One region of the Pseudoalteromonas sp. S3785 genome, then DNA from elsewhere that is predicted to be linked to it. Evidence: predicted binding sites of a transcription regulator. Region 1 holds the regulator's gene; the other holds the start of a gene.
The links. Region 1 encodes sigma-54, which starts transcription at its own class of promoters, with help from an activator protein. Its sites were predicted from a motif close to GTTGGCACGNNNNTNGNNT; they were not measured.

Region 1 (7,728 bases):
GCATCAAATTGCACAGCTAATTGCGCAAGGACCGTTGCCGCTCTGGCGTGTAAGCCTAATTTATTTTTTATTAAAAACGTGTCTTCACAACGCATAAATTACTATACCTAAACTGAACAGGTTATTATTTTAAGGTTACTTTTCTTGCTCACGGTGCCTAATTTTTACATTTGGATGTGTCATTGCAAAGCTCTCACCTATAGTTTGGGCTAAATAAACCGAGCGGTGTTGTCCACCCGTACAACCTATTGCAATAGTCAGGTAGCTGCGGTTATTGCGCTCTAAGTGTGGTAACCAAGTTTGTACAAATGTTTGAATTTGCCAAGTAAATTTTTGCACTATGCTGTGGTTTGCCAAAAAGTCTTTTACAGGTTGATCAAGACCTGTAAGCGGTTTAAGTTCAGGCTCCCAATGCGGATTTGGCAAAAAGCGAGCATCAAATACATAATCAGCTTCTTTAGGTATGCCGTGTTTAAAACCAAACGATTCAAACGTTACAATTAGTTGTTTATCTTTTTTTCCGAGTATTTTTTCGCGAATTGACTCAGCCAATTGGTGAACACTTAAATCAGTCGTATCAAGCATAAAGTCTGCGCGGGTTACAAGTACATCAAGCAGCTCTTTTTCTTTTTTTATTGCTAAGTCGAGCGGCAATGAATCGATGGATAAAGGATGTAATCTGCGTGTTTCTGAAAAACGTTTTATGAGTGTTTGATCATCACTGTCTAAATAAAACAGAGTGGGTTTAGCAAAGTCCGGTAGGTATTCAAGAATATCGTTAAACTCGTCTTGCTCTTTGGGGATATTACGAACATCGATACTAACAGCTATTTTGTCATAGTTATCTGAAACACTACGTACTAAAGAGGGCAGCAGGTTGACCGGGATATTATCTACGCAATAATAACCTAAATCTTCAACCACGCGTAAAGCAACCGATTTACCTGAACCGGAACGGCCGCTTATGATTATTAACTCCATTTATAGCCCTTAGTATTTACTACGATTGATCAACAATTACTTGATACAGTTCTGCATCGGTTTTAGCGCTTCGCAGCTGTTTGCAAAATTCTTTATTGCTCAGTTTATCAGCTATGGTTGCTAGAGTCTTTAGGTGCTGCTGGTTATCGCCATCTGGTACGATGAGTGCAACAAAAATATCAACAGGACAGTTATCAATAGCATCAAAGTTTACAGGCTTGTCACTAACGAGTACTAACGCAAGCGGTTCTTCTACGCCACCCATTCTACCATGCGGAATTGCGATACCGCGGCCAATACCCGTACTACCTAGTTTTTCTCTGCTGGCTAGCGCATTAAGAATATCCTGTTGTGGTAAGTAAGGGAGCTTTTCATGAGCAAGCTCACTGATAAATTCTAAAATTCTTTTTTTACTACTAAAAAGGACCGCAGCTTTGCTGCAGTCCTGGCATACTAATGTACTTAATTTCATAATATTAGTGTCTAGCAAGCTTCTCTTTATGTTTTATGACTTGACGATCGAGCTTGTCAATCAACGAGTCTATAGCAGCATACATATCTTGGTGCTCTGTTGAGGCAAATAAATCTGCGCCGCTTACATGAATAGTCGCTTCTGCTTTTTGGTTGAGTTTTTCTACATCGAGAATGACATGCACATTGCTAATATGATCTGAGTGCCTTTCTAGCTTTGCAAATTTATTATTTACATAGTCTCTAAGTGAATCAGTTACTTCTACGTGACGACCAGTTAGGTTTAGTTGCATAAGCATTTCCTCTTTGTTTTTTACGTCTTATATCAAACTCTTTCTCTGATTTGACGGTGGAATAGCTAGCGATTCACGGTATTTTGCTATTGTGCGTCTAGCTACTTTAATTCCTTGCTCTGCCAATATATCCGCAATTTTACTATCACTCAATGGTTTGGCTGAGTTTTCCGCGGCAATTAGCTTTTTAATTAAGGCACGTATTGCGGTTGACGAACATTCGCCACCGTTTTCGGTGCTTACGTGGCTTGAGAAAAAATATTTAAGCTCAAAAATACCACGTGGCGTATGCATATATTTTTGCGTAGTAACACGCGAAATTGTTGATTCGTGCATTTCTACCATTTCAGCAACATCGTTTAAAACCATTGGTTTCATGGCTTCGGGGCCATGTTCAAAAAACGCTTGTTGCTGTTTTACAATACAGTTTGTTACTTTTAGCAGCGTGTCGTTTCTGCTTTCAAGACTTTTTATAAACCATTTAGCTTCTTGCAGATGAGAGCGAATAAACTGGCTATCTCCACTTGATTTTACGGTACGTGACATGGCCGCATACTGACTATTTACGCGTATTTTTGGCATGCTATCTGGGTTTAGCTCTACCACCCAACGGCCCTTAATTTTTTTAACTGACACATCCGGTATGACATACTCAGACTCTTCCCTTACTATTGTGTCTGCAGGTTTTGGGTTGAGGGTATGTATAAGAGTCATGACCTCTTTAAGCTCGTCTTCTTTAAGCTTAGTCTTTTTCATTAATGTACGATAGTCGCGTGCCGCTAATAGATCAATGTGATCGGTTAAGATCATTTTAGTTTGTTCTATAAAAGGGGTGTCTTTATCAAACTGGTTAAGCTGAATACACAAGCACTCCTGTAAGCTCCGCGCGGCTATACCTACAGGGTCGAATAATTGAATACGTTTTAAAACGGCTTCTATTTCATCCAGTTCAACTTCAACGTCGTCATCGTTTTCTTGGTTAAAGCTTTCTAAAATCTCTTCACAACTTAGCGTTAAAATACCCGAGTCATCTACAGCTTCTACAATGGCTATAGCAATGGCTTCGTCAGTTGGGCTAAAAGGAGTAAGCTGAAGTTGCCACATTAAGTACTCATGTAGCGTTTCAGTAGAGGCGCCCTGATAAATAGACTCATCTTCTGGCATTGGGCCTGAGGATGCCGCAGGGGCTGCACTCATGTACTCATCCCAAGTTACATCCATCGCCATATCATCGCTAACAGTGTCTTTATTTAAAGCTTCACCACTGTCTTGCTCGTATTCACTGGTTGTATCATCAGCCGATGCGCTTACGGTTACATCATCCGTATCTGCTTTTTGTTCATTTTTTCCAGCCGACTCTTCCGTGTAATCTTGCTCTTCTACTTCTAATAGCGGGTTGCTATCAAGTGCTTCTTGTATTTCTTGCTGGAGATCCAATGTACTGAGCTGCAGCAAGCGAATCGCTTGTTGCAATTGTGGAGTCATTGTAAGTTGCTGGCCCATGCGCAGCTGTAATGATTGCCTCATGTATCTCTAACAATCCTTTTATGTTGTTATAATTAATATTAGCAGATGCTTGTAGGTGTGGCTTAAATGTTACAGCCTAAATTGCTCGCCTAAATAAACATCGCGTACAGTTTTGTCATTTAATACGTGTTCTGGGGTGCCAGATGCAATTAGCTCCCCATGAGAAACAATGTAGGCTTTTTCACAAACATCAAGGGTTTCTCTTACATTGTGATCGGTAATTAATACGCCAATGCCACGATTTTTAAGATGTTCTATTATTTTCTTTATATCTAACACTGAAATCGGATCAACACCAGCAAAAGGCTCATCCAACAAAATAAATTTAGGGTTCGCTGCGAGTGCTCTGGCTATCTCTACACGGCGGCGTTCGCCACCAGAAAGTGCCATACCTTGGCTATCACGTATATGTTGAATGCTAAATTCATCAAGTAAGTTGTTAAGCGTTTCTTCTCGCGCGGCTTTATTTAGCTCTTTGCGCGTTTCTAAAATAGCCATTAAATTTTGATAAACTGTTAGCTTTCTAAATATAGATGACTCTTGCGGCAAATAGCCAATGCCTAAGCGAGCACGACTGTGCATAGGTAATAACGTTATATCGTTATCATCAATAGATATTTTACCTTTGTCGCTAGGTACTAACCCTACAATCATGTAAAAGGTGGTGGTTTTACCTGCGCCATTAGGGCCTAATAAGCCCACTATGCTGCCGGCTTCTACCTCAAGGCCTACATTTTTTACAACTTGGCGGCCTTTATAGCTTTTTGCTAATAGTTCTGCTTTTAAGGTGCTCATGGTTGACCTTCGTTACCTGTTTTTTCTTTAATATTTGCTTCAACAGGCACTAAAATTGTGTGGACACGATCCGTTGAGTTTTCGTCTTTTTCTGCGCTAATAAGTTGCTGCTGCATATCGTAGGTAATACTTTTAGCATTAATTTTTTGACCGGCTTGCGCGACTTCGGCATCCCCAACAAGTGTTAAAAAGCGCTTTGCTACGTCGTAACGTACTTCGTTTGCACTGGCACTCATTACGGTACCATCGTCTTGTTTTTCTTCGAAGTAGGCAGGGCTGCCAGTGGCAATAAGCAGTTGTTTGTTATCCCCTAGGTCTTCACGTTTATGTACTTCGAGTCGGTCGGCTGTAATTTTGCGGTTCCCATGCACAATTTCGACGTTTTTTTCAAAAATACCTACGTTTTCTTTAAGTTGACCTTCTTGACGGTCTGCACTAATAGAAATTTGGTTTGCTGGCGGTTGAGCAGCAGGCTCAGCAGCAGAAGCGCTACATGCAAGCATCAGCGATGGGATAATAAGTATTTTAGAGAGTTTATTGGTCATAATATATTGTTCGCGTATGGTTAATTAGTTTTATTACTTCGGTTTTCAAATCGGCTTCAAGGCCTTTACCGATAATCTTTAAATTTGGCCCAGTGACAACCACTGGCTGCTCAGAGCGCATTGTTAGCGCTTTAATGTCGACTTCGATGTTGTCGGCATTGATGTTATCTATCATGGCGTTATCAACTAAATTTTTGGCAACCACGTTGCCTTCTAAAATAAGTTGTTTATCTTCGTAAAGCGTTGCTTCGTCAGCGTTTATTCGCCAAGTTTGTGTTTCGTTATATAAAGTAAAAATAGGTTTTTCAAAAAATGTAAAACCAAGTTGTTGGTACAGCTCCATTTTAGCTGCTGTAACTTTATGGCTAATTTTACCTTGCTCGTCATAGGCTGTTTGCTTAAGCTCTATAGCGGTGTAATCAGGCTTTGCAATGACTTCTGGTTCTTGCTCTGGCGCTACATTGCTTTGCGTAAAATAAGGGTACCAAAGCCAAACCATACAGCCGATGAATAACGCACTGAGTATAACGCGTGCTGCATTCATGAACTGGTACCTTGTGTCGTAAGTGCTATACCGTTTTCAAGCATGAGTAAATCTGTGAGCTCTCTCACTGCACCAAAGCCACCAGGCATTTGTGTAGTGTAATGCGATAAGCGTTTAATTAGCGGGTGCGCATCGTTTACTGCGACGGCAAAACCAACGCGCTCCATGACGGGCATGTCAGGTCCATCATCGCCAATATAGGCTATTTGTTCATCAGTTAACTTTAAAGTGTTTTTGAGTTCTTGATAAGCAATAAGTTTGTCTTCTTGGCCTTGATAAATGTGCTGTACGGTTAAGCTGCTCATGCGAGCTTGCACTATTTTTGAATGACGCCCCGTAATAACCGCGACTTCAAAACCGCTATTGATCAGTGCCTTAATGCCAAAACCATCTTTTGTATTAAATGCTTTTAACTCTTCGCCTTGGTTACCGAGGTAAATTCGGCCATCAGAAAATACACCATCAATATCGCATATGAGTAGTTTTACTTTTTTGGCGCGTGCTCTGGCATCATCGCTTAGCGGTTGATAGAGATCTTCAAATTGCATTTATAATACTCCTGCTTTTAAGAGGTCTTGCATATTTAAGGCGCCCACAGGCTGGTTTTGCTCATTAACTATGATTAAACCATTAATCCGCTTATTTTCCATTATATTTAGTGCTTCTGCTGCAAGCATATCGGCCGTGGCGGTGGTGCATGACTTAGTCATAACTTGGCTAATAGCGGTGTTATGTATATCGACTTTTTGCTCTAAAATACGACGCAAGTCGCCGTCAGTAAAAAGGCCAGCAAGCTGTTGATTGTTATCTACAATAGCAGTCATGCCTAGTCCTTTGGCTGACATTTCTATTAACGCGTCTTTAATTGTTTGCGTTACACCTATAATAGGGGTGTTTGTGCCGCTGTGCATTACATCTTTTAAAGTGAGCAACAATCGCTTACCTAAGCTGCCGCCAGGGTGAGAGAGTGCAAAGTCATCGGCGGTAAAACCGCGTGCTTCTAAAAGCGCAACCGCCATTGCATCACCCATTGCTAAAGTGGCTGTGGTGCTTGCTGTTGGCGCTAAACCTAACAAACATGCTTCTTGTTCTACCTTTATGCATACGTGCACATCGGCAAGTGTTGCCATAGTAGAAAGCGGGTTGCCCGTCATCGATATTATTTTTGCACCGAGGCGTTTAAGCACCGGAATAATATTTAGTACTTCACTGGTTTCGCCCGAGTTTGATATAAGCATAACCACGTCATTTTTGGTTATCATGCCTAAATCACCATGGCTTGCTTCGCCTGGGTGAACAAAAAAAGCAGGGCTGCCTGTACTTGCAAGGGTAGCAGCAATTTTATTACCAATATGCCCTGATTTACCCATGCCAATAACAATAATACGGCCTTGGCAATCAAACATGGCCTGACACGCATTATTAAAGTTTTCATCAACGTATTGTTTAATATCCGCAAGCGCTTGGCGTTCTATGTTTAATACGCGTAAACCTTGCTCTATAAAGTTTAGTTGTGCCATTGTTACCCTACTTGACTAAAAATATAACCTTGGTACGCCAAAAATGCGATGAGTAATAGACCACCTTCTACTCTATTGATACGCTGAGAACCTCTAAAGTTCAATGACATAATAATAAGTGCAAGCGTTGCACCTAACATAATAAGTATGTCGCGGTTTGCAAGTGATGGGTCGACCACTGATGGGTTAATAATACCTGCAAGCGGCAATACCGCTAGAATATTAAATATATTTGAGCCAACAATATTACCTAGCGCTAAATCGTCTTCGTTTTTAAGAACGCCTGCAACAGAAGCCGCAAGTTCAGGCAAGCTTGTGCCAATGGCAATAATAGTTAAACCAATAACTAAATCGCTTAAACCAAAGTATTTTGCTATATCGACAGCTGAACCAACTAAAAAATGGGAGCTTACAGGCAATAAAACCATACCAACAATAAGCCAAAATATAGCTTTTTTAGTGGGAACATCATTAGGGACTTCATCGCATGCTTCTGAAACAAATGGATCATCTTGGTTTTTAGCTCGTAGGGATACAATAATTAAACCACCAATAAACACAATAAAAGCGACTAATAAGGCGATACCTTCGGTGAGTGAAAAGTAGTTATCTGAAAACACATACCACGTAGCCAATGATGCCAACATTACGAGCGGCATTTCGCGTTTTAACGTACTTGAGGAAACACTCAGCGGGCGCAGCAATGCAGTTATCCCTAACACAAGTAATATATTTGTTATATTTGAGCCCACCGCGTTACCTACCGCTGTATCGGTTTTATTGGCCAGAGCAGCCGAGGCCGACACCATCATTTCAGGGGCCGAAGAACCCATAGCAACAACCGTTAAGCCAACTATTAAAGTAGGCACTCCAAAGTTTTTAGCAAGCGCAGCCGCACCGTATACAAATCGGTCGGCGCTCCACACAAGTGCAGCAAAACCAAGAATTAAAATAACAAACGAGGTAACCATTATGTTAAGCCAGATGTTCAAAATACAGATGGCGCGAATAGTAACAAAAGCCAACATGAAAGTATAAGCAAAAGAGTGGGG
Region 2 (7,728 bases), on a different contig from region 1:
CATTTGCACATCACTTACAACCAACGAAAACTCAGATTTCTTTAATTGGATCATGGCTTGCTCAGCACTTTGCGCTGCAACGCAGGCAATACCTGACATTTCTAACGTGTCTATGAGTGCTTCTCTTAAGCCTGCATCATCTTCAACTACCAGTATTGTATTGCTCATGCTGTTTTCTCCTGCATTGAGGTCGTGCATATGGGCAGCAATAAACTAAAACATGCACCACCATTGGCATTATTAACCACTTCAACACGTCCTTGATGCGCGTTTGCCACAGAACTTACTACAGCAAGCCCAAGCCCCGTACCTTGGCTTTTAGTGGTATAAAACGGTTCAAAAATTTTCTCTATTTGGCTCAGCTCTACCCCAGGGCCGTTATCGCATACGCTAATACGTACGGTGTCAGGTTCGCTACTATCTCGCTGTGCTTTTAAGGTCACTTTTGCCTGGCTGCCAATAATTTGAATACTATTATGAATAAGATTTTGAATAGCGCTGGCCAGCGCAGTTTTATTACCGGTGATTTCTATATCTGGCTCTGGTAACTCAACAGCAAGTTCGCTGTTATTTAAAGCCACCATAGCATCGGCACCAAGTTTTACTTCGTTTAAAAGTTGCTGCATAGAGACTTGCTCAACCACTTGTTGCTCGCCACTTTTAGCAAAAAGTAGCATGTCATTAACTTGGGTTTCTAAATCTTTTAAACGTGACATAAGCTTGGTTTGAAAGTTATCGCGTGATGTTTCAGGTAGCTTTTTAGAGCCCAAATTGGCCGCGTATAACATAGCTGCAGAAAGCGGTGTACGCACTTGGTGCGCAAGCGATGCCACCATTTTACCAAGCGCACTCAAACGTTGCATATGTGCAACACGCTTTTGCAAACGACGGGTTTCTGTTAAATCGGTCATTAATATAAGCTGACCAGGCTCTGGCGCAAGTGCAGTAATATCAAGTTTTATAAGTCGGCCATCTTTGAGCGACACTTCATGTCCATCATCTTGGTGGGGACGAAAAGAGCGTTGAATAATGTTAAACCATTTCTCTCCTTCGAGCGGCTCGCCTAACATATCAATCGCGATTTGATTGGCTTTTGCAATAAGGCCTTTGCCATCAAGTACAACGACTCCAGCTGGCATGGTATCAACCAAGTGCGACAACCAACTTGCTTGTTGTCTTAAATCACTTAACTCACCAATATACTCTTCTTGGAGTAAACATGGGTTATACTGATTTGCAGTAATAAACTGTGGTTTAAGTACACTCGCAAGGGCCATAATCAAATCTCTTAATGATGTAGATACAGGGCTTAATGCAGAATTTATACCAAAATTATTTTATATATTTTTCATTTAGTTAGCTTACAATAACGCGTAACAAAAAAATGACGCACAAAAAAAGGAATAATAATGAGTGAGCAAAATAAATGCCGTTGTGCGTGGCTCGACACCACAAAACCAGACTATGTGAAATACCATGATGAAGAATGGGGGGTGCCCCTTTATGACGACACACTATTATTTGAATTTATTACGCTAGAATCAGCACAAGCGGGACTCAGTTGGTACACTATTTTAAAAAAGCGTGCAGGGTATAAAAAAGCATTTGCCAACTTTGATGTGCAAAAAGTGGCTAACTTTACAGCCGATGATATAGAGCGGTTAATGCAAGATAAGAACATAGTACGTAACCGATTAAAAATAGCTGCCACCATTAATAATGCTCAACGGTTTATCGAAATTCAAAAAGAGTTTGGCAGCTTTAGTCATTATCAATGGCGATTTGTGGACAATAAACCAATTATTAATAATGTAAATAGTGATGAAGACGCTCCTGCAATGACCGAAGAGTCAAAAGCATTTGCAAAGGATTTAAAAAAACGTGGCTTTAAATTTTTAGGGCCTACAACGGTTTATGCACATATGCAGGCCTGCGGCATGGTTAACGACCACAGTAACGATTGCTTTAGAAAAGAAGAAATTATTAAGGCTTTTGGTGAATAAGTGATTTATAACCATAAAAGTGATCTGTTCACAAAGAGGATAAAAGTCGCTGCGCTTTAAAGAAGTAACGTATAAGTTAATTGTGGTTTCTCATTTGCCATCGTTTTTAAGATGCGCGTTTAAGTAATTAAAAGCTGCGCTTTTTACGCGAGCAAGCGGTGCGTCTACCGCCAAAGTTTAAGTTTTGCGTTTAGCTTGTAGACGCGAAGCGTGCTTACGTGACGGGCAAAGCCCGTAAATTAATAGCTCAAAAAATAATAATAAATAACGAAAAACCTATCAGCATTTGCATACTGCTAATCTCGTGAAAGATTATACTTTTTCATTTTTTCGACGAGTGTTGTGCGCCTTACACCTAATATTTCTGCAGCGCGTGCCACAACATAATCAAAGCGTTCAAGTGCTTGGGTAATTAAGCTTATTTCAAGTTCGGCTAAATAATCTTTAAGTTCAATGCCCTCTTCGGGTAATACGCCAGATCCCGGTTGGCTAAATTCAGGCTCAGGGTCATTATCATAATCGCTAAAACCTGAGCTAAAAATATCGTTAAAGGCATCTTTTTCAAGTAGCTCTTCAGGGTATTCAGGCTCGTAGGCATCTACCTCGATGTAGCGGTATTTATTAGGTAAATCGGGTACATCCACTACTTTTTCAGGGAACATAATCACCATGCGCTCCACTAAATTAGCAAGCTCACGGATATTACCAGGCCAAGCATGTTCTTTGAGACTCTCAACTGCGCGCTCTGTAAATTTAGCCGACGTACCACTTTGCTCATTAACACGGCGCATTAGCTCTTTAAGTAATAAAGGTATGTCGTCAGCACGCTCATTAAGTGACGGGTTTTCAATAGGAAATACATTTAAACGGTAATATAAATCTTCCCTAAAGCTGCCCTTTTCAATCATTTCCTCAAGGTTGCGGTGGGTAGCGGCAATAACACGTACATCTGCTTGAATCGCTTTTGTGCCACCTACACGCTCGTAGCTACGCTCTTGTAATACGCGAAGTAGCTTAACTTGCATTTGCAGTGGCATATCGCCAATTTCATCTAAAAACAGCGTACCGCCTTGCGCTAATTCAAACCGCCCTTTACGTGCAGAAATAGCGCCGGTAAACGCCCCTTTTTCATGACCGAATAACTCACTTTCAAGAAGCTCTCCTGGAATAGCACCACAGTTTACTGGTACAAATGGCCCCGTATTGCGTTTAGATAATAAATGTACATTACGCGCAACCACTTCTTTACCCGTACCCGACTCACCTAAAATAAGCACGTTTGCATCGGTTTTAGCCACTTGCTCTATCAAAAAGCGTACGTTTTTAACCGCGTCAGTTTCCCCTACTAAACCATCAAATGTTTTATGTGGCTTATGATGCTTGTGACTTCCAGGAAGCATACGTTGGTACTGTTGGCAGTCGTGTAATAACTGTGTGGTTACTTCGTGATTAAACGGCTCACAAATTAGTCCCACTACATTAGCAATGCTTAATAATGGCTTGAGTGTTTCACCAATGAGTAAAAAAGGCAGGGTTGGGTAGCGTTTAATTAAGCCTTCATGATCTAAGCTTTGTAATGCGCCTAAAATAACAATGCATTCTTGCTGTTGATACTTACTACATACTTCTTCAAAGTCATTTTCATCAAGCAACTGCACAGCTTCCCCAATAAAGGTAAGTGATGCATGTAATCCTATTGCACGGTTATTATTATTATCTAAAATCAAGATCATAGTTAGCGAGCCATAATTTCACTAATTTATTTTATTAGCTAAATTGTAAGCGAGATCTGTATGGATGCAAGTAATAGCGGCGGTTTTTTGACATAAACGCCAAAAAATAGACATCGCTATAAAACAATAATACTTAATAATTAAAACTTAAGTATTGTTTTGTTGTTTAATACTTAAAGCTAATGCTATGTCTTGTTTTTTACTTAGTGCATAAATCTACGTAGGTCAAAAATATAAACTATAATTAACTTAAGTTGAAAGCAACAATGCCGATAACTAAATAAATGCAATATGCTTGGCATTAATATTGCTTTTGTTACGTACAGACGATTTCACATATTTATTTAGGATTTTCCATGGCTCATGTTTCATTAAAAAAATATTCTCAAGTGCGCGCCAGCAACATCGCAGAAATGGCGCCCTATGAGCAAATTAACCTTATTTTTAGTAACATAATTGGCCGCTTGGCCGCTACTAAAGGGTTTATTGAGCGCAAAGAAATAGAAAAAAAAGGCGAAAACATCTCTGCCTGTATTTTACTCTTAGGTGCATTACAAGACGCGCTTAATTTAGAAGTGGAACAAGATCCGAGTATTTCAAATAATTTATTAGCACTTTATGACTACTGCCAAAGACGCCTTGTGCAAGCAAATGTTGACAATGATATTGAGATTATTTCTGAAGTAGCTGGCATTATTAAAGAAATTAAAGAAGGGTGGGATAGCATTCCTGTCGATCAGCGTAATCCTGCGGTATAAGCGAATGGCTTTAGAGGAAACAAGTAAAGCTGAGCATATTAATCAATTGCTCAGCAGAATCGAATTATTAGTGCAAAGCAATAACGCTGATGAAGCTCCCCCTATTATGGATACTTTAAATAGTGAGCTTAAGCGCTGGTGCGAAAGCGATAACCCGCCTACCGCCGAGCAACTTGTGGCTGTGCAAACCAATATCAACAACATTAGCAAGCAGGCAAATGCTGTAAAAAATGAATCATCTAAAGCCATAATTAAGCAAAAAAAAACAGGTAAAGCAATCTCGGCTTATAAGTCGGTATAGCTACTTCTAGCAGTTTTAAAACTTACTAGGCATCTTAAAGGCAATATTTAGACATAAAAAAACCGTTTTTAAACGGTTTTTTTATGTTCATAATTAATATGGAAAATTAAGAATTATTACTCACCACACCAGGCATATTTTCAAGCTGCGCTTGCACGTAACTACTTGTCGAGTTTAAGCTCGCTACCAATAAATCCATGGCGTTGTATTGAGCGTATAGCCTGTCAGATAACGATTCCATTTTATTTGTTAGGCTTTCGCGCTGTTCATCAATATCTTCTAATTGATTTGTTTTACTGTCGATACGGTTTTGGATGATGCCGTCGGTGTCGGTGTAAAAGCTCATTAGCTCATCAAACGATTGGGCAAAGCCGCCTTCGTCTTCATCTGTGCCTACAAAAAACTGCTGCACTAAGTCGACATCTTCATCAATTTTTTCATTTAAAGTCTCGGTATTAAGCGTCAATACTCCATAACGATCGGCTTCAACACCTAATTGCGAAAGTGATAATGAGTTGCCATTGCCTAAATCTACAGAGTCGGTAATCTGCTCTCGCAATTTAGACATTACACCGCGTAGTAACGAATCACCGGCCATTACACCAGCACCATCTTCGCTTGATGCCCCTAAGTTATTACTAAGTTCAAGTAATTCATTGTAACTAGAAATAAAATTGTTTAAGCCCGATTGGATATTGTTATTATTTTCGGTTACCGATATATCACTTAAATCATCATCAGTACCCTGAGCTTTTTTAGCGGTGATTGTTATACCGTCTATAACATCAGTAAACGTATTTGAAGAACTACTAACTGTGAGTGAGCCATCAATGGTAATGGATGCATCGGTTGCAGCAATAATTTCAGATGCATTTTGTACACCTGCAGAGTCAAAAGCTAAACGAGATAGTCCGTTGGTATCTGTGTTATTACCGTCAGTATCCGTTACTTCTACTTTAATCTCGTTTTCTAAGCCACTCTCTTTAGCTGAAAGAACTAAATGCTGGCCTGTATCATCCGTTATGATTGTTGCGTTTATGCTATCGTTATCGGTGCTGTCGTTAATCGCGTCTCTGATTTCGCTTAGAGTTGCGGTGTCTGATACTTCAATATCAAAGCTATTCTCGCCGGAGCTGAGTGTCATAGTACCTTCACCCACAGCGGCGTCAGCATCAAATGCTTCTGATAGTATTTTATGCTCTGTAGCAAGGTTATTAACCTTTACAGAATAGCCACCTGGCTGGGCGTCTTCATCAGCACTGATAGAGACAAAATCATCATTGCCTGATGCACTACGTTTTTGATAGTTATCAGCGTCACCTAGCGCTTCCATTGCTGTTTGTACTTGCTGTAGCGCAGACTTTAAAGCACCTACAGCAGAAATATCAGTAGTTAGCGTACTTTCTTGAGTGTTTAAACGAGCCTCAGCTGGAGCCTGCTCAGCATTAACTAGCGCATCAACTATATCTGATACCGCTAAACCAGAGCCTAAACCATTAAACGAAATAGACATACTTCACCTCTTTAAACCCAAAAAACTTAACTAATAATATATCAACACTACGGCGATTATACTGTTTGGTCGATTAAAATACCTGCAGATTCAGAAAGCTTTGATACTAAACTTAATACCTCTTCCGAAGGGTATTGCTTAATTACATCACCACTGGTTTTATCAAGTATTTTAATAACGTCACGGCCTGAGTCTTCATCAACTTGAAATTGCAGACTACGGTTCATTTCACCCATAAAGTCCTGCAATTGTTGCGCCACTTTTTCAAGCTGTTCACGCTCAAGCTGTTGGTTTTGCGAACTATTAGTCTCAGTTCCTTGTTGTGCGTATTGGTTGCTTAACTGATTTTGTGGGCCTTGTTCATCCGTTTTATTTACGTCATCAACAGCTCGCTGAGTCAATACTGAGCCAGCCTGCCCTATTTGTTTATCTTCACCAGTTAAAGATGTTGATGCTATAGTAACTTCTGCGTTTGAAGTAATGGTGTTCATAACGCCTCCTAAAATTGCCGAACTTGTATAGTTATTAGACTAACAATAGCTTAATTTATACCCTTAAACCACAAAAGGAGGTAGCTAAAGCCACCTCCTTGTTTTTTAAAACTAATACTGACTTTTTGTACTAGCTAGCTACCCATTAAGCTATAACGTTTTAATTATTAACCTAATAAGCTTAGAGCTGTTTGTGGTAACTGATTCGCTTGCGATAAGATTGACGTACCAGCTTGTTGCAAGATTTGGTTTTTAGTCATCTCTGCTGTTTCAGTCGCAAAGTCTGTGTCTTGAATACGGCTACGTGAAGCAGATACGTTTTCAGAGATGTTTGATAAGTTGCTAATAGTGTGGTCAAAACGGTTTTGAACCGCACCTAAACCAGCTCGTTGAGCATCGATGTTAGCAATTGCGTTATCAATGATAGCTAGTGCATCCTGCGACCCTTTTTGGTCAGTAATATCGACATCCGCTACATTGTTTAATTTACTTGTAACTTCATTTGTTGTAGAAGCTAAAGAAGTATCGCTCGCCTCAACTGTAAAAACTTCAGAAGAGTTAAGTTGTATACCACCTGTAATTCTTGTTGAATCATTAGTAGTTCCAGCAACTGGGCCACTAGTTAATACTGTTGGGGTAGTATTATCCTCGGCAGTACCATTATAACTTAATGCAGAAACTGTTAGAGTTGCAGCTACGTCGGCACCTGCAGCATCCGTAGTTGCGAAATCTTCGATAGTAACATCTTCGCCTTGATTGTTCGAAATGCTAAGTACGCCATTATCTATTGTAGCTGTAACCCCGTGCTCATCAGTACCAGCATTGATAGCTTCAGCCATAGCTAGCTCATCACTTACAGTGTTAGCTGTTGCTACGAAAGAAACTTTTTCATCATTTAGTTTAAAACTTACTGTTTCGCCTGCTACTGT

Region 2: the regulator sigma-54 is predicted to act here: its motif matches at 4,031-4,049, upstream of fliS (flagellar export chaperone FliS).

Annotation. Positions count from the first base shown of each region.
Region 1 covers NZ_PNCT01000005.1:45,224-52,951, forward strand. Annotated here, with positions in the region: gene CWC17_RS01675 (HPr family phosphocarrier protein) at 1-95, opposite strand, end outside; gene rapZ (RNase adapter RapZ) at 136-981, opposite strand; gene CWC17_RS01685 (PTS sugar transporter subunit IIA) at 1,001-1,453, opposite strand; gene hpf (ribosome hibernation promoting factor) at 1,458-1,745, opposite strand; gene CWC17_RS01695 (RNA polymerase factor sigma-54) at 1,773-3,272, opposite strand; gene lptB (LPS export ABC transporter ATP-binding protein) at 3,342-4,067, opposite strand; gene lptA (lipopolysaccharide transport periplasmic protein LptA) at 4,064-4,612, opposite strand; gene lptC (LPS export ABC transporter periplasmic protein LptC) at 4,602-5,156, opposite strand; gene kdsC (3-deoxy-manno-octulosonate-8-phosphatase KdsC) at 5,153-5,704, opposite strand; gene CWC17_RS01720 (KpsF/GutQ family sugar-phosphate isomerase) at 5,705-6,676, opposite strand; gene CWC17_RS01725 (calcium/sodium antiporter) at 6,679-7,647, opposite strand.
Region 2 covers NZ_PNCT01000021.1:17,757-25,484, reverse strand. Annotated here, with positions in the region: gene CWC17_RS05705 (sigma-54-dependent transcriptional regulator) at 1-168, opposite strand, end outside; gene CWC17_RS05700 (sensor histidine kinase) at 165-1,277, opposite strand; gene CWC17_RS05695 (DNA-3-methyladenine glycosylase I) at 1,410-2,003, shown strand; gene CWC17_RS05690 (sigma-54 dependent transcriptional regulator) at 2,300-3,736, opposite strand; gene fliS (flagellar export chaperone FliS) at 4,093-4,494, shown strand; gene CWC17_RS05680 (hypothetical protein) at 4,499-4,795, shown strand; gene fliD (flagellar filament capping protein FliD) at 4,902-6,308, opposite strand; gene CWC17_RS05670 (flagellar protein FlaG) at 6,365-6,799, opposite strand; gene CWC17_RS05665 (flagellin) at 6,967-7,728, opposite strand, start outside.